Regions from separate parts of the Arthrobacter sp. 10N410 genome, predicted to be linked through region 2. Evidence: riboswitches for the same ligand, from Rfam matches in the RefSeq annotation. Region 2 holds a riboswitch; each other region holds the start of a gene.
What was found. Region 2 has a riboswitch for thiamine pyrophosphate ahead of AC1DB8_RS00185 (ECF transporter S component). Riboswitches for the same ligand answer to the same signal wherever they lie in the genome.

Region 1 (7,685 bases), on a different contig from region 2:
CGGTCACCGGGAAGCCGGTCATGTTTGCGTCCACCGGCGAAGGCCTGGACGACTTCGAGCTCTTCCACCCGGACCGGATGGCCTCGCGCATCCTCGACATGGGCGACGTGCTCACCCTGATCGAACAGGCCGAGAAGTCCTGGGACAAGGACGAAGCGGCCCGGATGGCGAAGAAGTTCGCCGACCAGGAAGACTTCACCCTCGAGGACTTCCTCGCCCAGATGCAGCAGATCCGCAACATGGGCTCGATGAAGAAAATGCTCATGATGATGCCGGGCGCGCAGAACATCCGGCAGCAGCTGGAGCAGTTCGACGAGCGTGAGATTGACCGGGTCGAGGCGATTGTCCGGTCCATGACCCCGCACGAGCGGGTTGCCCCGAAGATCATCAACGGCTCCCGCCGCGCCCGCATCGCCCGCGGTTCCGGCGTGCACGTCTCCGAGGTCAACGGCCTGCTGGAACGCTTCGCGCAGGCACAGAAGATGATGAAGAAGATGGCCGCCGGCGGAGGTATGCCGGGGATGCCGGGGATGCCCGGCATGGGCGGCGGCGGAGCCCGCAAGGGGGCCAAGAACGCACCGAAGAAGAAGGCCCGCTCCGGCAACCCGGCCAAGGCCGCTCAGGAGCTCAAGGACGCGGAGGCACGGCGCGCCGCTGGCCCCAAGGCTGTGCCCACCGGTGCGGCCTTCGGCCAGCAGGGCGGGGAATTCGACCCGTCCCAGCTGAACCTGCCCAAGGGTTTCGACAAGTTCCTCGGCGGCAGCAAGTAGCGGAAGCCACCTTGGCGCTGGCAGTACCTCGGGGGCCGGTATCTCGGCGGTCAGGATGTCGTCGGCTTCGATGACGGACCAGTGCCATAGGCTTAGGTCATGTTCAAGCAGCGCGTAGTTTTCGTCCACGGGGCCGGCAGTTTTGGCGCCGCGGCGTGGCCGAAGCAGCACGGCATGGCGCTGAGCTACGACGCCTTGTTCCTGCGGCGGCACGGCTTTGACGCCGTCGCCGAGCCGCAGGAGACGGACTTCGCCGCCGACGCGGCAATTGTGCTGCGGGCCCTGGCCGACGACGGCCGCGGCGCTGCCGGCGGCCACGTGGTGGCCCATTCGCAGGGTGCGATCGCGGCGATGATGGCGGCCGTCGAACGCCCCGACCTGGTGCAGTCGCTGACCCTGGTGGAGCCGGCCTGCCTGTCCTTGACCGCGGAGCTCCCGGCCAGCGCTGCGCACCGGGCGCTCATGCAGCCGCTCTTCGACGTCCGGCACAGCCTCAGCGACGACGACTTCCAGCGGGAATTCGTCCGCCGTGCCTTCGCCGCCGGCGCCCCGGGAGCCATGACGCCGGAGGCCCTCCGGGCGGCGCGCCGGCTGCGGCTGCAGGCACCGCCGTGGGAAGCGCCGCTGCACATCGTTCCCGGCGTGCCCACCCTGGTCCTTACCGGTGGCTGGGAGCCGCTCTACGAGGAAATCGCCGGCTACCTGAGGGAGACGGGCGCCCTGCACCGCACCGCCCCCGGAGGGCACCGGCCGCAGGACTCAAAAGAGGGCGACCGCGCCATCCGCACGTTCATCGCCGACGTCAACCGCAGCCGGCACGCCCACGCGTCGTAGGAGTGGCCGGCCGGACGCCTACCCCGCAGGGCAGGCGCCCGGCCGCGGCCTAGGGGCGTGCCTGTGCCTAGGCCTGTGCCGCTGACTGTGCGCCCACGGTGGGCTCGGGCAGGTAGACCTTGCCTCCGGCCGCCAGGAATTCGTCGCTTTTCTTCCGCATTCCGTCCGCCAGCTGTGCCAAGGCTGCCTGGGGATCCGCCGAACCGTATTCGTCCCGGATGTCCTGGCTGATCCGCATGGAGCAGAACTTCGGCCCGCACATCGAACAGAAATGGGCTGTCTTAGCCGGCTCCGCCGGCAAAGTCTCGTCGTGGAATGCCTCAGCCGTCACCGGGTCCAGGGACAGCGCGAACTGGTCCCGCCAACGGAATTCAAACCGGGCCTTGGATAGGGCATCGTCACGTTCGTGCGCTCCGGGGTGGCCCTTGGCAAGATCGGCGGCGTGGGCGGCGATCTTGTAGGTGATCACGCCGGTCTTCACGTCGTCCTTGTTGGGCAGACCGAGGTGCTCCTTCGGCGTGACGTAGCACAGCATGGCGGTCCCGTAGCGGGCGATCTCGGTGGCGCCGATCGCGGAAGTGATGTGGTCATAGCCCGGTGCGATATCCGTGACCAGCGGCCCCAGCGTGTAGAAGGGCGCGCCCTTGCAGAGTTCCTGCTGGCGCTCCACGTTTTCCCGGACGAGGTGGAACGGCACGTGTCCCGGGCCCTCCACCATGACCTGGACATCGAAGTCCCAGGCCCGTTGCGTGAGCTCCGCCAGGGTGTCCAGTTCGGCGAACTGGGCAGCGTCGTTGGCGTCCGCCGTCGACCCCGGCCGCAGGCCGTCGCCGAGTGAGAAGGCGACGTCGTAGCGGGCGAAAATTTCGCACAACTCGTCGAAATGCGTGTAGAGAAAGTTCTCCTGGTGGTGTGCAAGGCACCACCCAGCCATGATGGAACCTCCGCGGGACACGATGCCGGTGACCCGGTTGGCGGTCAACGGGACGTACCGCAGCAGCACCCCGGCGTGGATCGTCATGTAGTCGACGCCCTGCTCGCACTGTTCGATCACCGTGTCACGGAAAATCTCCCAGGTCAGGGCGTTTGCTTCGCCGTTCACCTTCTCCAGTGCCTGATAGATCGGGACGGTGCCGATGGGGACGGGCGAGTTGCGGATGATCCATTCGCGGGTCGTATGGATGTCGTCCCCGGTCGAAAGGTCCATCACCGTGTCCGCCCCCCATTGCGTGGCCCATTGGAGCTTGTCGACCTCCTCGGCGATGGAACTGCTTACCGCGGAGTTGCCGATGTTCGCGTTGATCTTCACCAGGAACGCCTTCCCGATGATCATCGGCTCGGACTCCGGGTGGTTGATGTTGCTTGGGATGATGGCCCGGCCGGCGGCGACTTCGCCGCGGACAAGCTCGACGTCGCAGTTCTCCCGCAGCGCGACGAAACGCATCTCCGGTGTCACGATGCCGTGCCGCGCATAATGCATCTGGGTAACCGTTCGGCCTTCGACGGCGCGACGCGGCTCGGGCGGTGCGCCCCGCCATTCAGCCGAGGCGGCGCCGCGCCTGACCGCGGACTTGCCGTCGTCGAGCAGAGTGCGTTCCCGGCCGCTGTACGGCTCCGTGTCCGCGCGCCCGGCGATCCAGTCACGGCGGAAAGCGGCGAGTCCCACCACCGGGTCGCTGCCCGGGCCCGCGGTGCGGAAGACCCGGAACGGAGGATTCCCGACGCCGCCAGGGGACGGTGCCAGGGCGATTTCGGTTACCGGGACGCGGATCCCGCCGTCCTCGACGTACGCGAGGGCATGCGACTTCAGGGACTGCTTCACGGTAGCTGCTGCGGCGCTGTTCCCATTCTGGGCAGGGCTCTGCTGTGGATTTGTTGCGCTCAAAGAGATACTCACTTCCTTCGCCGGCATTACCCGGACAGGTTCAACGGTCGCAGGCTGCGTCAGCCCGATCTCAGCCCCTGCAAGGGCACCCGTGTGGTCGTAGACGAAGCTACCACAGCCCGACGGGAAGCCGTCGAGGGGCTGGGGGGCTGGGCGGGCTTGGCCCGCGGATCGCGATGCGGATTAGGCTTTAGGCCATGAGCGGCATCATCGAGTTCAGCTGCCCGGTCCTCACCGGAGCCGACCAAGAGCGGCGCGGGCTGTGGGCCGTGGACGGCCGCCTGACCTTCCGGCGCCCCGCGGCCGCGCCGGACCTGGTCCTGGACGGTTGGGTGATCCCCGGGCTGGTCGATGCGCACTGCCATATCGGGCTCGGACCCGGCGGGGATGTTCCCGAGGACGTTGCCGAGCGGCAGGCCCTGACCGATCGCGACGCCGGTACCCTGCTGGTCCGCGACGCCGGCGCCGTTCATGACACCCGCTGGATCCAGCAACGGCGCGAGCTGCCACGCATTCTCCGCGCCGGGCGGCACATCGCCAGGACGCGGCGGTACCTGCGGGGCTTCGCCGTCGAGGTGGAACCCGAGGACCTCGTGGAGGCCGTACGCAAGCAGGCCCGCGCGGGGGACGGCTGGGTCAAGCTGGTGGGGGACTGGATCGACCGCGACGCCGGCGACCTCGCTGCGAGTTTCCCGGCCCGGAGCGTCAGGGACGCGGTCCGGGCCGCCCACGACGAAGGCGCCCGCGTCACGGCGCACTGCTTCGCGGAGGACACCCTCGATGACATGCTCGACGCCGGCATCGACTGCATCGAACACGGAACCGGGCTGCTTCCCCGGCACTTGCCGCGCTTCGTCGAACAGGGTGTCCCGATTGTCCCCACCCTAATCAACATCGCCACTTTCCCGGACATCGCGGCCCAGGCCAAGGCAAAGTTCCCCCGCTACGCGGCGCACATGCTGGGGCTCTGGGAACGCCGCGCCGAACGGATCCTCGAGGCGTATGAGGCCGGGGTCGCCATCTACGCCGGGACGGACGCGGGGAGTGTGATCAAGCACGGGCGCATCGTCGACGAACTTGAGGCCCTGCACGGCGCCGGGCTCCCCGCCGGCGCCGCCCTCGACGCAGGGGCCTGGGCCGCCCGCGACTGGCTCGGAGCCGACGCGATCACAGAAGGTGCCAGTGCCGACGTCCTGGTCTGCGCCGAGGATCCGCGCGGGAATCTCGGCACCCTGCGCGAGCTCAGGGGCATCGTGCTCCGCGGCGAACTGGTACAGGGGAGCATCCCCGGCCATTAGGAATAAATTGAAGCTTCAAGTAATTTAACTCTACGAGGGTCGCCGAAGGTCGGGGGCCACAGAACCACCGGAGCGTTTCAATGACCGTAGAAGCCAGCACCCAGGATCTCCTTCCTGCCGAACTCACCATGGGCACCGTGATGCTCAAGGTCGGCGACATGAAGCTGATGACGGACTACTACCAGCGCGCCCTCGGCCTCGACATCGTTGCCGAGCAGGACGGCGGGCTCTACCTCGGACGCAAGCTCAAGCCGCTGGTCCACCTGGCACCGGCACCCGGGCTGAACCTGCCCTCCCGCGGCGAAGCCGGCCTCTTCCACACCGCCCTTCTCTTTGAGGACCAGCCCTCGCTGGCCGCCACCGTCGCGTCCGCCGCGCAGTATGAGCCGCAATCCTTCACCGGCAGCGCCGACCACCTTGTCAGCGAGGCCTTCTACTTCAATGACCCGGAGGGCAACGGTATCGAGCTCTACTGGGACCGCCCCCGCGAAGCCTGGTCCTGGGACGGCAAGAACGTCGTGATGGACAGCCTGGCCCTGCCGCCGCAGCGCTACCTCGAGCAGCACCTCACCGAGGCGTCGCTCGCCGGGCAGCGCGAGGCCGACGCCGGCGTCGGGCACGTCCACCTGCAGGTCGGCGACGTGCAGTCCGCGCACGACTTCTACGTCGGCACCCTCGGCTTTGAGAAGACCGCGGGCTGGCACGGCCAGGCGCTCTTCGTCTCAGCCGGCGGCTACCACCACCACATGGCCATGAACGTTTGGAACAGCCGCGGCGCCGGCCCCCGCCGTGACACCCTCGGCCTCGGCGAAGTGCTGGTTGAAGTACCGTCCGGCGACGACGTTGGCGCCCTCGCCGACCGCCTCAAGACCGCGGGCGTCCAGTCGCACCACACCGGAGCCGAGCTGCGCTTCGAGGATCCGTGGCGCAACAGCATCCGCGTCGCCGTCCGCTGATCATCCGGACATGCCCAGCCTGCAGCGCCAGGACTGGACATGTCCAACCTTCGAGGCCCGCGTTGGGCATGTCCACCTCCTGATGCTTGGGTCCGCGGACATGTCCCGCGTGCGCTTCGGGGAATGGACATAGTGGGATTATGTCCATTGCTCGCGTCCGGGGGTGCGCATGTCCGTTGGCGGGAGTGCGCGAGGCGGGGCGCGGCATGGGGTCCCTCGGCCATGTCCGTCCGCCGATCGGGACGCCGGGCATGTCCATCCGCCGCGGTCAGGGATGGACATAGTGGGATTATGTCCATTGCTCGCGGCCGGGGCAGGGCATGTCCGGTCCGGGCGCGGCCGGGCTGGAGCGGATAGGCTGAAAGCGACGCCAAAAACGCGGCCAGCGCCGCCAACCCTCATGAGGAGCACTTCCTTGGGATTTACTGAAATCTTCGTCGCCACCCATGACGCCGCCCTCAAGCGTGCAGCGGCCCTCGACGGCGGCGCCGCGGTCGCCCCCGGCGCGGTCCGGATTCCGGACATCAGCGACTTCGAAGTCGAACGCCTGGGTGACCTGGCCGGGACTGCCGTGCATGCCGCCGGGGCCGACTATGAGCTGGCCATGGTGGACGTGGCCAGCGACTCCCTGCTGGGCGTGCCGGCCGCCATGGTCCGTGCCCTGGCCGAGTTGCTCAGCTACGAGACCGAGGGCGAGGGTGATGTCCTAGCGGACGTCGCCGAAGGCTGGGCCGCGGAGGAGGACATGCCCTTCGGTGCCGACCAGGCCGCCCGCTATGTCCGCCAGCTCGCCGAACTCGCTGCCGGCGTTGACCCCGCCACCAAGGCCGGGCTCTACGTCTGGACCTCCTGACGCGCCCAAGCCGACGGCTCGAAAAAGTGCCCGGACACGCAGCCCTAGGGCGTCAAGTCGAAATCCGAGCGGTGATCTGGCACAATGAACAGGTACTCGATCTGCGTGGCCCCTCTCTCCGCGTCCGGATCTTGTCCTTTTAGAACCCCCTAGTACGGCCCGCCCCACGGGTGCAGAACGCCGGGCTCGACCCCGTTTCAGAAACAGGAGTGACCACAAAAGTGGCCGTAAAGATTCGCCTTAAGCGCTTCGGCAAGATGCGCGCACCGTACTACCGCATCGTCGTCATGGACGCACGCTCCAAGCGTGATGGCCGTGCCATCGAAGAGATCGGCAAGTACCACCCGACCGAAGAGCCCTCGTACATCGAGGTCGACACGGACCGTGCCCAGTACTGGCTCGGCGTCGGCGCACAGCCGTCCGAGCAGGTTGCCGCGATCCTGAAGATCACCGGTGACTGGCAGAAGTTCAAGGGTCTCCCGGGCCAGGAGGGCACCTTGAAGACCAAGGCTCCCAAGGAAGCCTTCGTCACCCCGGAAAAGGGTTCCGTGATCATCCCGGAAGCCATCACCAAGAAGGCTAAGAAGGACGACGCAGCTGAGGCTCCCGCCGACGCCGAAGCAGAGACCACCGAGGCTGAGTAAATTGCTGGCAGAAGCGCTCGAACACCTGGTCCGCGGGATTGTTGACAGCCCCGAGGACGTCAAGGTCAGTGCGAAGAACAACCGCCGCGGGGACACCCTCGAGGTGCGCGTTCATCAGGACGATCTGGGACGGGTGATCGGACGCCAGGGCCGCACCGCACGCGCTTTGCGCACTGTGGTGGCGGCGCTGGCCGACGGCGAGCCGGTCAGGGTCGACGTCGTCGACACCGACCGCCGCCGGTAGCGCGACCAGCATTATTTGTCTTTAGTCCGGCCCCTTCACCAGCTTATGGTGGAGGGGCCGGACTGTTTTGCGCAGCACATGCACCAACAAATCCCAGACTTTACGAGAACCCGAACAGAGGAACAGATGCAGCTTCAGGTGGCACGAATCGGCAAGCCCCATGGCATCCGCGGCGAAGTGACCGTCCAGGTGCTGACGGAC
Region 2 (7,685 bases):
CCTGGCCGGACCGGACCCGGGCCGTGATGCCGGACTGCACCGGGACGGGTGTTACCGTGCTGAAGCCCCGCAGCAAACCGGTGCGGCGGGGCCGTTCGCGGGACACGGCCAGTTCCTCTGCGGCCAGCAGCAGCTGGCCGGCCCCGGCGTCCCCTTCCGGTCCTGTTCGGCCGCGGCGGGCCCGGGTGGCGGGCACATGGCCCGGCACCCAGACGCCGGCGGAGATGAGCATGTCCCGCGCCTGCTCCAGGACCAGGTCCGGGGGCCCGTCCAGCAGCACGGCGGAGTCCGTGGCGGATCCGGGCTGCAGCACGACGATCCGGTCCACAAGGTCTTTCCAGACAGCAACCCGGTGCTCCACCACCACCAGGGTGGCCCCGGTCTTGTCCAGGCACCGTCCCACGGCGTCGCGGACCTCCAGGACACCGGCCGGGTCAAGGTTGGCGGTGGGCTCATCGAGGAGCAGCAGCCCGGGCCGCATCGCGAGGATCCCGGCGAGCGCCAGCCGTTGCTTCTGGCCTCCGGAGAGCGACGACGTCGGGTGATGCAGCGGCAGGCCGCCCAGCCCGACGTCGTCGAGCGCCTCCCCCACCCGCCGCCAGATGTCCGCCGGGGGCACCGAGAGGTTTTCGGCCCCGAAGGCCACGTCGTCGCCGAGCCGCGACAGCACCACCTGGGTCTCCGGGTCCTGCTGCATCAGCCCGGCCCGCCCGCGCCGGGCCCTGGGCGGGGCTCCGTCGATCAGCAGGCTGCCGGTCTCATCGGAGTCCTCGGCATCAGCGGAAGCAGCAGCGGACGCGGCTGCCGCAGTGCTGTCCCCCAGCACACCGGCCAGGGCGTGCAACAGCGTGGACTTGCCGGCGCCGGACGGGCCCAGCAACAGCACGCGCTCGCCCGGACGGATGTCCAGGTCCAGGCCGCTCACGGCGGGCCGGGCCCGGCCGGCGTGCCGCCAGCCCCAGCCGCGGGCGCTGACCGCGGCCGGGCGTACGTCGTCGACAGACCTCATGCGTGTGCGGGCATCAGGAGAAGACGGGTTCCGATGCCGCCTTGCGGGACCCGAACGAGGCCAGCACCCCGGTCTTGGCCAGGCCGCGGGTGGCGAGCCAGGACAGTCCCCCGGCAATCACCGCTCCGGAGATGGCGCAGAAGATGATGTAGGCGAGCTTGTCACCGGTTTCGTACGCGATGTTCCAGCCCCAGGGCAGGAAGGAGTCGTTCAGGCCGCAGAACAGGCCCGCACCGGCACCGGCCAGCAGGGACACCGGAAGGTTGAACTTCTTGTACAGGAACGCGGCAAAGATGAGTTCGGCGCCCAGGCCCTGCAGGATGCCGGAGATCAGCACGGTGGTGCCGTACTGCGAGCCCATGATCAGCTCGCCGGTGGCGGCCACCGCTTCGCAGAACAGCGCCGCCCCGGGCTTGCGGATAACGAGCATGCCCAGCACCGCCGGGATCATCCAGCCGCCGGCGTAGAGCCCGGTCAGCGGCGGGTAGACCGCGTTGAGCGGGACGGAAACAAGGTTGGAACCCTGGGACCAGGCCCAGAAAATCACACCGCCGGCAACAGCGATCAACGCGGCCACCACAATGTCGACCACGCGCCAGCTGTATTTGCCGGTGGTCAGTGTCTGCTTCGCAGAAATGTCAGTCATATCGTCCTCCTGAGGAACAGGAGGGGAGGGTGCTCCGGCGGCACCGCGGCCTTCGCCACGGGTGCCGGGCACCCTGAGAACTCGACTCCCTTGCGCCGGTACTAACCGGATCAGGTTCGAGGGTCTGCGGCTGTCCGCACTCTCAGCGCCCACCTACGGTTACCTTGGATTTCTCCAGTGATGCCCGACGGCGGCGCTCCCCTGTCGTATCTAAATCGCCCTTGTGGGCTGGCTCAGTTTACACCCGGCGGCACTCCCAAGTGACTCGCAGTCGTTGTCGTTTTGAGGGCTCATAACGGCAACAACTGCGAGTCAGTTGGGCTTGCGCGGCGGCGGCCACCTAACGGAAGCTGAGTCCCATGACCGACGCACCAGTGCCTTCCCCCGAGTACGACCCGGACTCCGCGGAACCACAGCCGCCGGGATCCCTGGCCGCGCTCATCGGCCGCATCCTGGCCGAAATCGACGAACTGCAGTTCCGGTCCTTCAGCAAGGACGACGCGCTGGACCTGGGCCTCCTCCTGGTCCAACTCGGCCGCCAGCGCTCCTACCCGATCGCCATCGACATCAGCAAGGGCGATCAGGTCCTCTTCCACGCCGCACTGGAGGGCGCCACCCCGGACAATGAGCGCTGGATCAAGGCCAAACAGCGCACCGCGGTGCGGTATGAAGTCCCGTCGCTGCTGGTGGGCCTGCGGGCGCGTGCTGCCGGTCAGAGGATCGAGGACAACGCCTGGTTCGACCAGCGGGAGTTTGCAGCCCACGGCGGCTCGTTCCCCATCTACCTGCGCGGAACCGGGGTGGTAGGCACCGTCACGGTGTCGGGGCTGCCGCAGAAGGACGACCACGAGCTGGTGGTCGAGGCACTGACCGAAATCCTCGGCCGCCCGGGGACGCTAGGCTAGGGGAAGCCCTGTTTCCTCCCGCAAGGAGTACGAAGTATGAACATCTTCATCAAACTGCTTGGCACCGGCGTCAGCCTCCTCGCCGGCTTCGTCGGCACCAAGGTAGTCGACACCGTCTGGGAAAAGACCACCGGCAACAAACCGCCCAAGGGCCACGACGACGACGTCCCCACCACCCTGCGCCAGGCCCTGACCTTCGCCCTCATTTCGGCCTCGGTCAGCGCCATCATCCAGGTCCTCGCCAACCGCGGCACGCAGCGGGCGATCACCCGCTTCGCCAAGACCCAGGACCTGGTCTAAGCCATATCGCCGCCGGCGGCGTTACTCGTCGTCGTCGTCCGTGAATCCGCGCTTGCCGGCCGCCTGCTGCACCACGGCTTCCAGCTCGTCGGCGCTCAGCAGCTCGGGGTGCAGGTGCTTGGTGCGGTAGCCGGCGCGGCCAACCATGTGGGCGGAGACCGGCACTGTGAGCAGCTGGAAGATCCACGCGACCACCAGCACCGGCCACACCCACCAGGTGCGCAGCTGCAGCCCCACGGCGCAGAGCAGCAGGAAAAGCCCCAGCACCTGCGGCTTGGTCGCGGCGTGCATCCGGCTCATGAGGTCGGGGAACCGCAGCAGGCCGATGGCCGCGCCGAGGGACATCAGCGCCCCGACCACCATGAACACAGCCGAGACGGTGTCGATTACGGCGTCGGCGGAAATCGTGTCAGGACTCATTGGGCTGCTTCCTCCGGTCGGCCACGAATCGGGCCACCGTCACCGAACCGACAAAGCCGATGATCGAGATGGACACCAGCAGCATCAGGTTGTTCAGGTGCCGGTTCACGGCCATGTCGATGCACAGCGCCGCGCCTAGGATGGCCAGCAGCACGTCGGCGGCCAGCACCCGGTCCAGCAGCGAGGGCCCCCGCGCGATGCGGATGATCGCGCCGGCCGCGGCGAGCGACAGCACGACCGCGGTAATGGTCAAAACCAGCGGCATCATGCCCCGGCCTCCTGCTTCAGTGCGGACAGTTCGGCCCTGGTGCCCATGATCCGGATCAGCCCGGCCTCGGTGTCGCGGACCTCCTTGCGGAGCTTGGCCGCGTCCTCGGCGTCTCGGACATTGATGCCGTGGATGTAGAGCGTGGACGTGGACCTGTCCACCTCCACCACCACGGACCCCGGGATCAGGGAGATGACGTGTCCCGTGGCGGTCACCAGCAGGTCTGAATGGCTGCGGAGCGGGACGGCTATGACGGCGCTGATCACCCGCGGACCACGGACCACGGCCAGGTACAGGACCTGGAAGCTGGCCGCCACGACCTTGGCCAGGAAGACCAGCGCGAACGGCACGGCGCGCAGCACGTTGAAGCGGCCCCCCAGTTCCACCGGCGGCAGGTAGAACAGCCGGGCCACCACCACCGCGATCAGGGCGCCGAAGAGCAGGTTTCCGGCGCTGAAGTCCTGCCACAGGGCGCCCCAGACAATAACGAGCCAGACCAGCAGCGGCAGCTCCTGGCGCAGCGAGACCCTCTTCCGTGTCATTTGCCGCCCTCCTGCCGCATCGGCTGGGCGATTACCGGAACCGGCGCCTCGTCCCCAAGCACGGCCTGGATATAGGCGGACCGGTTCAGCATCTCCCCGGCGGACTGGTCCGCCACCCGGAAGAGCGGCCCGGCAAACACCGTCAGCGCCACCCCGAACAGCACCAGGCCCAGAGTGGAGCCCACCATGGTCCGCGGCAGCAGGGTCACGTTCTGCTGGCCCGCGCGGTGGCCGGTGGCCGCGTCGGCGGGGGCGGCGAGCAGCACGGGATCGGGATGTTCGGCGTCCTCGGGCTTGCGCCAGAAGGCGCGGTTCCAGACGCGTGCGATGGCCAGCAGGGTCAGCAGGCTGGTCAGCACGCCGCCGGCCACGAGTGCGTAGGCCAGCGGGGTGCCGAGGGCGACGCCGGCCTGCAGGAGGCCCAGTTTGCCGAGGAACCCGGAGAACGGCGGGATCCCGGCCAGGTTCATGGCCGGCACGAAGAACAGCACCGCCAGCAGCGGCGAGAGCTTGGCCAGCCCGGCGATCCGGTCCACCGAGGAACTCCCGGCGCGGCGCTCGATCAGGCCGGTCACGAGGAACAGGCTGGTCTGGATGGTGATGTGGTGCGCCACGTAGAACACCGCGGCCCCCAGCCCCGCCACGGACGACATCGCCAGGCCGAACACCATGTAACCGATGTGGCTGACCAGGGTGAAGGAGAGCAGTCGCTTGATGTCGCTCTGCGCCAGGGCGCCCAGGATCCCCACCACCATGGTCAGCAGGGCAGCGACCATCAGCGGGGTGTTGAACGTGTCCCCCGGGAAGAGCAGGGTCTCGGTCCGGACCATGGCGTAGACCCCCACCTTGGTGAGCAGGCCAGCAAACACGGCGGTGACCGGGGCGGGGGCCGTCGGATACGAGTCCGGGAGCCAGAAACTCAGCGGGAACACGGCGGCCTTGATGCCGAACGCCACGAGCAGCAGCACGTGCAGCAGGTTCCGGGTGCCCTGGTCCAGATCCATCAGCTTGATGGCAAGGTCCGCCATGTTGATGGTTCCGGTGGCGCCGTAGATCATGGCGATCGCGATCAGGAACAGCACCGAGGAGACCACCGAGACCACCACGTACGTCACACCCGCGCGGATCCGCGGACCCGTCCCGCCCAGGGTCATCAGCACGTAGCTGGCGGTCAGCAGGATCTCGAAGCCCACGTAGAGGTTGAAGAGATCACCGGAGAGGAACGCGTTGGACACGCCCGCCACCAGGATCAGGTAGGTGGGGTGGAAGATCGAGACGGGCGCGTCGCGGTCGCCGTCGGCCATGCCCTGCCCGGTGGCGTAGACCAGCACGGCAAGGCTGACGGTCGAGGACACCACCAGCATGAGCGAGGAGAACTGGTCCACCACCATCACGATGCCCCAGGGCGGCAGCCAGCCGCCGATGTTGACCGCCGCCGTGCCGCCCTGCCAGACGGAGGCCAGCAGCAGGCATTCGAGCAGTAGCGTCAGCGAGAGGAGGGCGATGCTGACGGTCCGTTGCGCCCGTGGTTGCCGGATCAGCAGGAAGGTCAGGGCGGCCCCCAGGATGGGGAGGACGACGGCGAGCGGGGCAAAGCTTGCGATGTTCACTTGGTCCCTCCTTCCGGGCCGGGCGTGATGTTGCGGGATCCGGGTTGTTCCTCGGAGGCGGCGTCCATGGCCGGCATCCGGCGGGCGCCCGCCTGCACGGTCTCCGTCGGGTCGGGTCCCCCCGCAGCGTCCGTCGGATCGGCCGCCACGAGAGGGAACTCCGAGGTCTCCGCCGGGATGACGGCGTCGTCCTCGGCGTCGAAGCTGGGGGTCTCGGCCACCCGGCGGTCCTCGGCGTCGTCCTGGATTTCGTCCTGCCGGGCCAGCACCCAGGTGCGGTAGATGATGCCCAGCATGAAGGCCGTGACGGCGAAGGAGATCACGATCGAGGTCAGGATCAGCGCCTGCGGGAGCGGGTCGCTGTAGTCGCCGGCGGCCGTGTCTTTGTTGAACAGCGGTGCGAGGCCCGCATAGCCGCCAGTGGCCAGGATCAGCAGGTTGGTGGCGTTGGCCAGCAGCATCAGGCCCAGCAGGACCCGGGTGAGGCTGCGTTCCAGGATCAAATAGATGCCGCAGGCGTAGAGGGCTCCCATGACCGTCAGCAGGGTCAGATTGACGCTCATGCGCTCCCCTTGGCGGTGGTTTCGGCCGGGACGCCGTCGGCTTCCCGGTCGTCGGACGGCTCCGCGGGTTCTGCCGCGGGCTGTTCCTCGAAATGTTCGTCGATTTCCGCGCCGAGGCTGCGGAGCACGTCCAGCGCCAGGCCGACAACGACGATGTAGACGCCGATGTCGAAGATGGTGGAGGTGACGAACTTGATGTCGCCGAAGACCGGCAGCCAGAGTTCGATCACGGCACTTTGGAAGACCTGGCCGCCAAGCAGCAGCGGCGCGACGCCGGACGCCGCGGCCGTCGCGAGCCCGATCCCCAGCAGGGCGCCGGCGCTGACCGGGGTGGCCTCGCGCAGCTCAAAGCGGCCCCCGGCGAGGTAGCGGATGGTGAGGGCGAGCCCGGCCGTGAGCCCGCCGGCGAAACCGCCGCCGGGAAGGTTGTGTCCGGCGAGCAGCAGGTAGATGGAGAAGACGATCATCGAATGGAAGATCAGCCGGGTGACGACTTCAAAAATGATCGACCGCCGCTCCGGGGCCATGGTCCGTCCCGCCACTAGCCACGCGTCGCGAGTCGACGCGGCAAACCGCCGGCTCAAGGCCAGCGCCGCGTTGTCCCTGGTATGGGCGGGCTGATGCGTCCGGCGGCCGACGGTTCCTTCCGCCACGGACGACGAGGGCCCGATGCGGTCGCCGCGGCCGCGGACGAAGATCAGGCTGGCGACGCCGGTGGCGGCGAGCGCCAGCACGGAGATCTCGCCAAAGGTGTCCCAGGCCCGGATGTCCACGAGGGTGACGTTGACGACGTTCAGTCCCCCGCCGCCCTCGTAGGCCAGGCGCGGGAACTCCAGCGAAACCGGAGTGGCGACCCGGGAGCTGAGGGCATAGATCGCTACGAAGACCATGGTGAGGCCGAACGCCGCGCCGATGATCACCCGGGTCACCCGGTACTTACCGCCGGTGCGGTCCCGCAGCTCCGCCGGCAGGCTCCGCATGGCGAGGACGAAGGCCACCAGGATGATGGTTTCCACCAGCATCTGGGTCAGGGCCAGGTCCGGGGCGCCCTGGAGCGCGAACATCAAGGCGATGCCGTAGCCGGTGACCGACACCATCAGCACGGCCAGGAAGCGCTTGTTGGCCCGGACCGCGGCGAGTGCGCCGATCACGATGCCGGCGCCCGCGACGAGCTGCAGCGGCGAACCGGGGTCGATGAAGTACAGGCCGCCGGGCAGCGGCTTGTTGGCCAGCAGCATCGCCGTGAGCGGCAGGACGAAGGCCACCGTCAGGATGACGGCCAGGTAGAAGAAGAGTGAGCCTCGCTGGGTGCGGCCGGTGACCCAGACGGCGACGTCGTCGAGGGCGCCGATGGTGCGCTGGTAGCTGCGGTCGCCGTCGATCCAGCCGGGCACCAGCGCCTGCGCACGGGAAACGGCGTTG
Region 3 (7,685 bases), on a different contig from region 2:
GGCATACTTCGGATCCCTCGATCCGGCCTATCCCGCAATGCCATTGGACGGCACCTGGTTGTGACAGAGAGATCAACGGGTTCAGAGCAATCTTGCCGGCCTTCCAGGGCTGCCGCACCCCACTGCCGGTGCGAACCTGGAGGTATCCAATTGACTTCTGTCAATGCCTGCGGGTGTTGACAAATATTTGCCCCACGGGTGCCGGATGTGGCGGTACATCAGGGGCAGGAGTGTCGCCACATATGGATAATGACCAGCTTGTAGCCGGTAACGACGAAGCCGCTGTTGCCGAAGTAGCACCGGAAGCCGCCGCCGCGGAGGCGCCCAAGAAGGCCACCCGGTCCCGCCGCAAGGCGGCCCCAAAGGCGGAGGCCGCCGAAGCAGCCGTCGCGTCCGACGTCGTTGCTGACGCCCCCGCCGTCGACAATCCCGAAGCGGCCCCGGAAGCGAAGGCCCCGGCCCGCCGGAGCCGGTCGCGGAAGAAGGTCGAACCCGAGGTGCTGCCCGCCTTCGCTGACTCAGCCGCCAGCACGGAAACTGCGGTTCCCGCCGATGAAGCGCCTGCCGAGCTGCCGGCCGCCGAGGCGGCACCGGAGAAGCCGGTCCGCCGCCGCGCCTCCCGCGCGAAGACAGCCGTGACGCCTGCAGCGACGGAAGAAGCCCCGGCCCCGGCCGAGGCTCCCGCCGCCGTGGCTTCCGACGCGCCGGCCCCTGAGGCCGCGCCCGTCGAGGCCCCGGCCGACGCTGCACCCGCTGCCGAGGCGTCTGTAGAAACATCCGGAGCCCCCTCGCTCTTCCTCGCACCGGGCGCCGTCACCTCGATGATCTTCCAGGCCCCGGATCTGAGCACCGTCATCCGCCCGGCCCCGGCCCCCGCTGCTGTTGCCGAGGAAGCCGAAGAAGAAGAAGACGAAGAAGCCGAGGGCGAGGATGCCGGCAGCCGCCGTCGCCGCCGCAGCCGTGGACGCCGTGGCCGCAGCCGGACCGGCGAAGCCGACACCGACGCAGACGGCGCAGCCGAAGATGCAGCGGAGACCGGCGAGGACTCCGAGAGCACCCTCGAAGACGGCGTGACCTCGCGCCGCCGTCGCCGTCGCCGCCGCGGCGACCAGGATCTCGAACTGACCGGCGGCGGGGACGACGATCCGCCCAACACGGTAACCCGCGTCCGGGCGCCGCGCTCGGTCAGCGAGGCCCCGGTCAACGACCGCGTCACCTCCGTCAAGGGCTCCACCCGCCTGGAGGCCAAGAAGCAGCGCCGACGCGAGTCCCGCGACACCGGCCGCCGCCGCACCGTCATCACCGAGGCCGAGTTCCTGGCCCGCCGCGAATCCGTGGACCGCCAGATGATCGTCCGCCAGCGCGACGACAGAATCCAGATCGGCGTCCTGGAAGACGGCGTGCTGGCCGAGCACTTCGTCTCCAAGACCCAGCAGGATTCCTTGATCGGCAACGTCTACCTGGGCAAGGTCCAGAACGTGCTGCCGTCCATGGAAGCCGCGTTCGTCGATATCGGACGCGGCCGCAACGCCGTGCTGTACGCCGGCGAAGTCAACTGGGACGCCGTCAACCTCGAAGGCAAGCAGCGGCGGATCGAAAATGCGCTCAAGTCCGGCGACTCCGTGCTCGTCCAGGTCACCAAGGACCCGGTCGGCCACAAGGGTGCCCGCCTGACCAGCCAGATCTCGCTGCCCGGCCGTTACCTGGTGTACGTGCCCGGCGGTTCCATGACCGGCATCTCCCGCAAGCTGCCCGACGTCGAACGCAACCGGCTCAAGCGGATCCTCAAGGACCGCCTGCCGGAAGACGCCGGTGTCATTGTCCGCACCGCGGCCGAGGGCGCTTCGGAAGAAGAGCTGACGCATGACATCAACCGGTTGCGAGCCCAGTGGGAGGGCATCGAAAGCCAGTCCACGTCCACCAAGATCCTCGCCCCCGAGCTGCTCTACGGCGAACCTGACCTGACCATCAAGGTGGTCCGCGACGTTTTCAACGAGGACTTCTCCAAGCTGATCGTCTCCGGCGAGGAAGCCTGGGACACCATCGAGGCCTACGTCACCTACGTGGCACCGGACCTGGTGGGCCGGCTTGAGAAGTGGACCAAGGACACAGACATCTTCGCTGCGTGGCGCATCGACGAGCAGATCCACAAAGCACTGGACCGCAAGGTCTTCCTGCCCTCCGGCGGCTCGCTCGTGATCGACCGCACCGAAGCCATGACCGTGGTGGACGTCAACACCGGCAAGTTCACCGGCAGCGGCGGCAACCTCGAGGAAACCGTCACCAAGAACAACCTCGAAGCGGCCGAGGAAGTCGTCCGGCAGCTGAGGCTGCGTGACATCGGCGGCATCATCGTGATCGACTTCATCGACATGGTGCTGGAATCCAACCGCGACCTCGTGCTGCGACGCATGGTGGAGTGCCTAGGCCGGGACCGGACCAAGCACCAGGTTGCCGAGGTGACCTCGCTGGGCCTCGTGCAGATGACCCGCAAGCGGATGGGCACCGGGCTGCTCGAAGTCTTCGGCGAACAGTGCGAGGCCTGCGCCGGCCGCGGCATCGTCACCCACGACGAGCCCGTGGAACACCGCCGTGCCAACACCGTCGCCGCAGAACACCACGTCCCGCGGACCGAGCACCAGCCCGCCGCACGCAGTGAGCGCAAGCGTCGCCGCGGCAAGGGCGGCCAGGGCGGCGAAGCCATGCCGTCCGCACCCGTCGCCGTGCACGCCGAGCCCACCGAGGCGGAGCGCCACGCCAAGGCAGAGGCGACGCGCGCCGCGCTGGCCAACATCGCCGCCGCGGCGCACGCTGCCCACCTGCACGACGGTGAAGCGACAGCAGCTCCCGACGCCGAAACCCGCCAGGCCGCGCTCGACGCCGCCGTGGAACTCGCTTCGTCGGAGGAGGCAGCGGGTCGTCCCGCGGCCGTGCTGACCTTCGGCGGCGAACAGGTTGCCTTGCCCTTCGTCGAGCACGCCGAGGAAACCCCGCAGCCCGCGCTGACCCTGGACCTGCTGACCGAAGCGTTCGCCCACCTGGGCGACGCCGAGACCGGCAAGCCAGCCGCCGCGGCTCCGGTTGCCGAGTCGCCCGCAGCCGAGGTTCCCACGGCCGAGCACGCGGCGGAGCACGCTGCGGAGCACGCTGCGCCTGCAGCTGCAGCGCCGTCCCGCGCCACCCGGGGCCGCGGCCGCGCCAGGACGGCGCGGATCCAGCCGCCGAGTGTACGTACCGCCGAGGCCCAGGCCCCGGCCCGCCAGGAAGCTGCGAAGGCCCCTGCGGCCCAGGCGCCGGCCCGCCAGGAAGCCGGCAAGGCTCCTGCGGCCCAGGCCCCGGTACGCCAGGAAGCCCGCAAGGCCCCTGCGGCCCAGGCCCCGGACACCACCGGACCCCGACGGGTGCGCCGGAACCGGAGCGCCAGCCGAGCCCAGGGCGCCGCCAACGAGACGTCCGTGCAGCAGCGCGAGACCGCTCCGTCGGTTGAGGCCGTCTCAGTCCATGAGGCCAAGGCCCCGGAGCCGGCAAAGGTGGCCGCCAAGCCCGCCGCCAACGAGCCGATCATCCTCGGCGTCGGCGTCCCGGCGTCGGAGCTCTAGGACCCAGCAGGCACCACCACTCGCGGGTTCCGTCCGGGATCGACGTAACATCACGTCGACCCCGGACGGAACCCGCGAGGGCGTTAAGGGGACAGGCTGAAATTTAGCGGGGTTGCCGGCGAGGAACGCTAGGCTGGGGGACTGACACGGGGTGCCGCGCATCGAGCCGGCTGAGATCCAGACCCGTTGAACCTGTCCGGTTAGCACCGGCGAAGGGATGTCTCTTGTCTTCAACAACCCAGCCTGCATCGACGCAGCCTGCATCTAGCCGAACGTCAGCCTTCCTGCAGTCCGTCTTCCCGGAGCCCGACGGCGGGGCCTCAACGCCGCCGCGGATTCCGCGGGTGCTGGCCATCGCGGGCTCGGACCCCTCCGGCGGCGCCGGCATCCAGGCCGACCTGAAGAGCATTGCCGCGAACGGCGGCTACGGGATGGCTGCCATCACGGCACTGACCGCCCAGAACACCCAGGGCGTCCGGTCGGTGCATGTACCGCCGGCAGCGTTCCTGACCGCCCAGCTGGAGGCCATCAGCGACGACATCACCATCGACGCCGTCAAGATCGGTATGCTCGGCGACGACTCGGTGATCGACGCCGTCCGGGCCTGGCTCGAAAAGGTGCGCCCCGGCGTCGTGGTCCTGGACCCGGTGATGGTGGCCACGAGTGGCGACCGGTTGCTCCAGGAATCGGCCGAGACCGCGCTGCGGGCCCTCTTGCCACTGGCGGACCTCATCACCCCGAACCTGGCCGAGCTGGCCATGCTGCTGGGCGAACCGCCCGCCGCGGACTGGGCCAGCGCGCTGGAACAGGGCAAGCGGCTCGCGGCCCTGGCCGGCACCACGGTGCTGGTCAAGGGAGGCCACCTGCCGGCCGGCGGAGCCCCGGCCGGCGGAGCCCAGAGCGACTGCGCCCAGAACGACGGCGGTTGCCCGGACGCGCTCGTCAACACCGGGGGAGTGCTCGGCCAGGAGACGGTGGTGGTGCCCGGCGAGCGGATCGACACCCGCAACAGCCACGGCACCGGCTGCTCCTTGTCCTCGGCGCTGGCCACGGTCCAGGCCAGGACGGGGGACTGGGAGGCAGCGCTGCGGGAGGTCAAGCCGTGGCTGCTGGGTGCGTTGCGGGATGCCGGCCGCCTGGAGGTCGGATCCGGCAACGGACCCGTGCACCACTTCCACCACCTGCAGCACGCTGCGGCACCCCAGCTTCCTGCCGAGGGCGAGTTCGCCGCGCTGCTGGCAGGGCACGCGGCGGACGGGCTGGACGCGATCTACGGCCTGGACTTCATTCGGGGGCTCGCGGACGGTACCTTGCCGGAACCCGAGTTCGCCTACTACCTCGGCCAGGACGCCCTGTACCTCAACGGCTACTCCCGGGTGCTGTCCCGCGCGGCGGCCCTGGCGCCGTCGGAAGCCGAACAACTCTTCTGGTCCCGCTCGGCGCAGCAGTGCCTCGAAGTCGAATCCGAACTGCACCGGAACTGGCTGGCCGGCCGCGCCGTCGAGACCCAGCTGGGACCGGTGACCAAGGCGTACGTGGACCATCTGCACGCGGCATCGCTCGCCGGCAGCTACGGCGTGCTCGTGGCCGCGGCGCTGCCGTGCTTCTGGCTCTACGCGGAGGTCGGCGCCACGCTGCATCGCGAGTTCCTCGCTGCCGGCGCACCGGCAACGCATCCCTACGCGGAGTGGCTGCGCACCTATGCGGACGAGGCCTTCGCGGAGGCGACGCGGCAGGCGATCAGGTACACGGACGCGGCGGCCCGTAAAGGCTCCGAGGCGGAACGCAGCGCCATGGCGGTGGCGTTCAGGCAGTCCTCCCGCTACGAGGTGGAGTTCTTCGACGCGCCGAGGCTGCACGCCTAAGCCGCGCTACGCGAAGCAGCCGGTAGGATAGTTGGGCGCGGTTCCGGAAGTCGCTGCGGCACCATAACTTTGGCCCCCGGGCGCAGGGTGTGGCGTCCGTCACGCACTACCTGCCGGGACCAGCCTCGTTTGCGGCCGAAGGCAAAATTAGCGTAGTCTAGATCTTCGGTGCTTACGCCAACACTTGGGTTATGACCTTGAGGAACAGTTCACCCGTACTACGGGCAGGACTTTTCCGCAGGATAGCTCATGGGTTCCCCCGGGGAATCCACCGGCGTTGAGGCACAGCGTGAGCCGGTCCAAGCATTTTGGGCCCCAGGTTCCGCACGCAAATCTAGTAATAAACGTCGAGAGAAGTGAGTTCCCCAGTGGTGTACGCGATTGTCCGCGCAGGCGGCCGCCAAGAGAAGGTTTCCGTTGGAGACTTCGTTACCCTGAACCGCGTCCCCGGTGGAGCCGGCAGCACCTTTGAGTTGCCCGCACTGCTCCTGGTGGACGGTGACAAGGTCACGTCTGCAGCCAAGGACCTGGCCAAGGTAACGGTTACGGCTGAGATCCTCGAAGACCTCCGTGGTCCGAAGATCGTCATCCAGAAGTTCAAGAACAAGACCGGTTACAAGAAGCGCCAGGGTCACCGTCAGGAACTGACCAAGGTCAAGATCACCGGTATCAAGTAACTAACGTTACTGTTCAGGTTTTCAGCAGATTCCCCAGAATTTTAAAGGCAGGCATTTCAAATGGCACATAAAAAAGGCGCGAGCTCCACTCGCAACGGTCGTGACTCCAACGCCCAGTACCTCGGCGTCAAGCGCTTCGGCGGCCAGGTAGTTTCCGCAGGCGAGATCATCGTCCGCCAGCGTGGCACCCACTTCCACCCGGGCGCCGGCGTTGGCCGCGGCGGCGACGACACCCTGTTCGCACTGACCCCCGGCGCTGTCGAGTTCGGCACCCGCCGTGGTCGTCGCGTTGTGAACATCGTGGCTGCTGCAGCTGCAGAGTAACAACAAGTTCTAAATCGGTGGGGCGGACCAGTAGGTCCGCTCCACCGGTGTTTTAACCGCATTACAATCATCTTGGGCCCCTTGCGGGCCCGAGGAACAGCACTGAGGAGATCCACGTGGCGAGCTTTGTAGACCGGGTAGTACTGCACGTATCCGGCGGTACCGGCGGCCATGGCTGTGTCTCCGTCCACCGCGAGAAGTTCAAGCCCCTCGGCGGTCCCGACGGCGGCAACGGCGGCAACGGCGGCGACGTCATCCTGCGCGTGGATCCCCAGACCACCACCCTGCTCGACTACCACCACGCCCCGCACCGGCACGCCACCAACGGCGGCCCCGGCATGGGTGACTGGCGCGGCGGCAAGAACGGCGAGACCCTGGTCCTGCCCGTGCCCGAGGGCACGGTCGTCAAGAGCAAGGACGGCACCGTCCTGGCCGACATGGTGGGCGAAGGCACCGAGTACGTCGCCGCTGCCGGCGGCATCGGCGGCCTCGGCAACGCCTCGCTGTCCTCGCAGAAGCGCCGGGCCCCCGGCTTCGCGCTGCTGGGCATCGAGGGCGAATCCAGCGACATCGTCCTGGAGCTGAAGTCCATCGCGGACATCGCCCTGGTCGGCTTCCCGTCCGCCGGCAAGTCCAGCCTGATCGCCGCGATGTCCGCCGCGCGGCCCAAGATTGCCGACTACCCGTTCACCACCCTGATCCCCAACCTCGGCGTCGTCCAGGCCGGCGACGTGCGCTTCACCATCGCCGACGTCCCGGGCCTGATCGAAGGCGCCAGCGAAGGCAAGGGCCTGGGCCATCACTTCCTGCGCCACGTCGAACGCTGCGCCGCGCTCGTGCACGTGCTGGACTGCGGCACGCTGGAATCGGACCGTGACCCCCTGTCGGACCTCGCCGTGATCGAAGCCGAGCTCGAAAAGTACGCCGTGGACATGAGCTACGCCGGCACCGACGGTGAAGTCGTGCCGCTGAACCACCGCCCCCGCCTGATCGCCCTGAATAAGGTCGACTTGCCGGACGGCAAGGACATGGCCGAGTTCGTCCGCCCGGAACTCGAAAAGCGCGGCTACAAGGTCTTCGAAATCTCCGCCACGAGCCACGAGGGACTCCGCCAGCTGGGCTTCGCCATGGCCGAGATCGTCAAGGCCGCCCGCGACGCCGTGGCCGCCACGCCGCCGAAGGTCCAGGCCCCCGTGCTGCGCCCGCGCGCCGTCAACGAG

Region 1: linked by a shared signal. The riboswitch ahead of thiC (phosphomethylpyrimidine synthase ThiC) and the one ahead of AC1DB8_RS00185 (ECF transporter S component) in region 2 are both predicted to bind thiamine pyrophosphate.
Region 3: linked by a shared signal. The riboswitch ahead of AC1DB8_RS05255 (bifunctional hydroxymethylpyrimidine kinase/phosphomethylpyrimidine kinase) and the one ahead of AC1DB8_RS00185 (ECF transporter S component) in region 2 are both predicted to bind thiamine pyrophosphate.

Annotation. Positions count from the first base shown of each region.
Region 1 is NZ_JBFTIP010000002.1:67,357-75,041, forward strand. It holds gene ffh (signal recognition particle protein) at 1-770, shown strand, start outside; gene AC1DB8_RS04795 (alpha/beta fold hydrolase) at 870-1,604, shown strand; gene thiC (phosphomethylpyrimidine synthase ThiC) at 1,672-3,516, opposite strand; TPP riboswitch at 3,485-3,592, opposite strand; gene AC1DB8_RS04805 (amidohydrolase family protein) at 3,687-4,787, shown strand; gene AC1DB8_RS04810 (VOC family protein) at 4,868-5,743, shown strand; gene AC1DB8_RS04815 (hypothetical protein) at 6,159-6,596, shown strand; gene rpsP (30S ribosomal protein S16) at 6,818-7,240, shown strand; gene AC1DB8_RS04825 (RNA-binding protein) at 7,242-7,484, shown strand; gene rimM (ribosome maturation factor RimM) at 7,611-7,685, shown strand, end outside.
Region 2 is NZ_JBFTIP010000001.1:35,472-43,156, reverse strand. It holds gene AC1DB8_RS00190 (ABC transporter ATP-binding protein) at 1-1,009, opposite strand, end outside; gene AC1DB8_RS00185 (ECF transporter S component) at 1,023-1,655, opposite strand; TPP riboswitch at 1,725-1,868, opposite strand; gene AC1DB8_RS00180 (heme-degrading domain-containing protein) at 2,015-2,560, shown strand; gene AC1DB8_RS00175 (DUF4235 domain-containing protein) at 2,597-2,860, shown strand; gene mnhG (monovalent cation/H(+) antiporter subunit G) at 2,882-3,280, opposite strand; gene AC1DB8_RS00165 (MrpF/PhaF family protein) at 3,270-3,548, opposite strand; gene AC1DB8_RS00160 (Na+/H+ antiporter subunit E) at 3,545-4,090, opposite strand; gene AC1DB8_RS00155 (Na+/H+ antiporter subunit D) at 4,087-5,700, opposite strand; gene AC1DB8_RS00150 (Na(+)/H(+) antiporter subunit C) at 5,697-6,263, opposite strand; gene AC1DB8_RS00145 (Na+/H+ antiporter subunit A) at 6,260-7,685, opposite strand, start outside.
Region 3 is NZ_JBFTIP010000002.1:153,925-161,609, forward strand. It holds gene AC1DB8_RS05250 (Rne/Rng family ribonuclease) at 243-3,599, shown strand; TPP riboswitch at 3,737-3,834, shown strand; gene AC1DB8_RS05255 (bifunctional hydroxymethylpyrimidine kinase/phosphomethylpyrimidine kinase) at 3,884-5,464, shown strand; gene rplU (50S ribosomal protein L21) at 5,833-6,141, shown strand; gene rpmA (50S ribosomal protein L27) at 6,202-6,465, shown strand; gene obgE (GTPase ObgE) at 6,582-7,685, shown strand, end outside.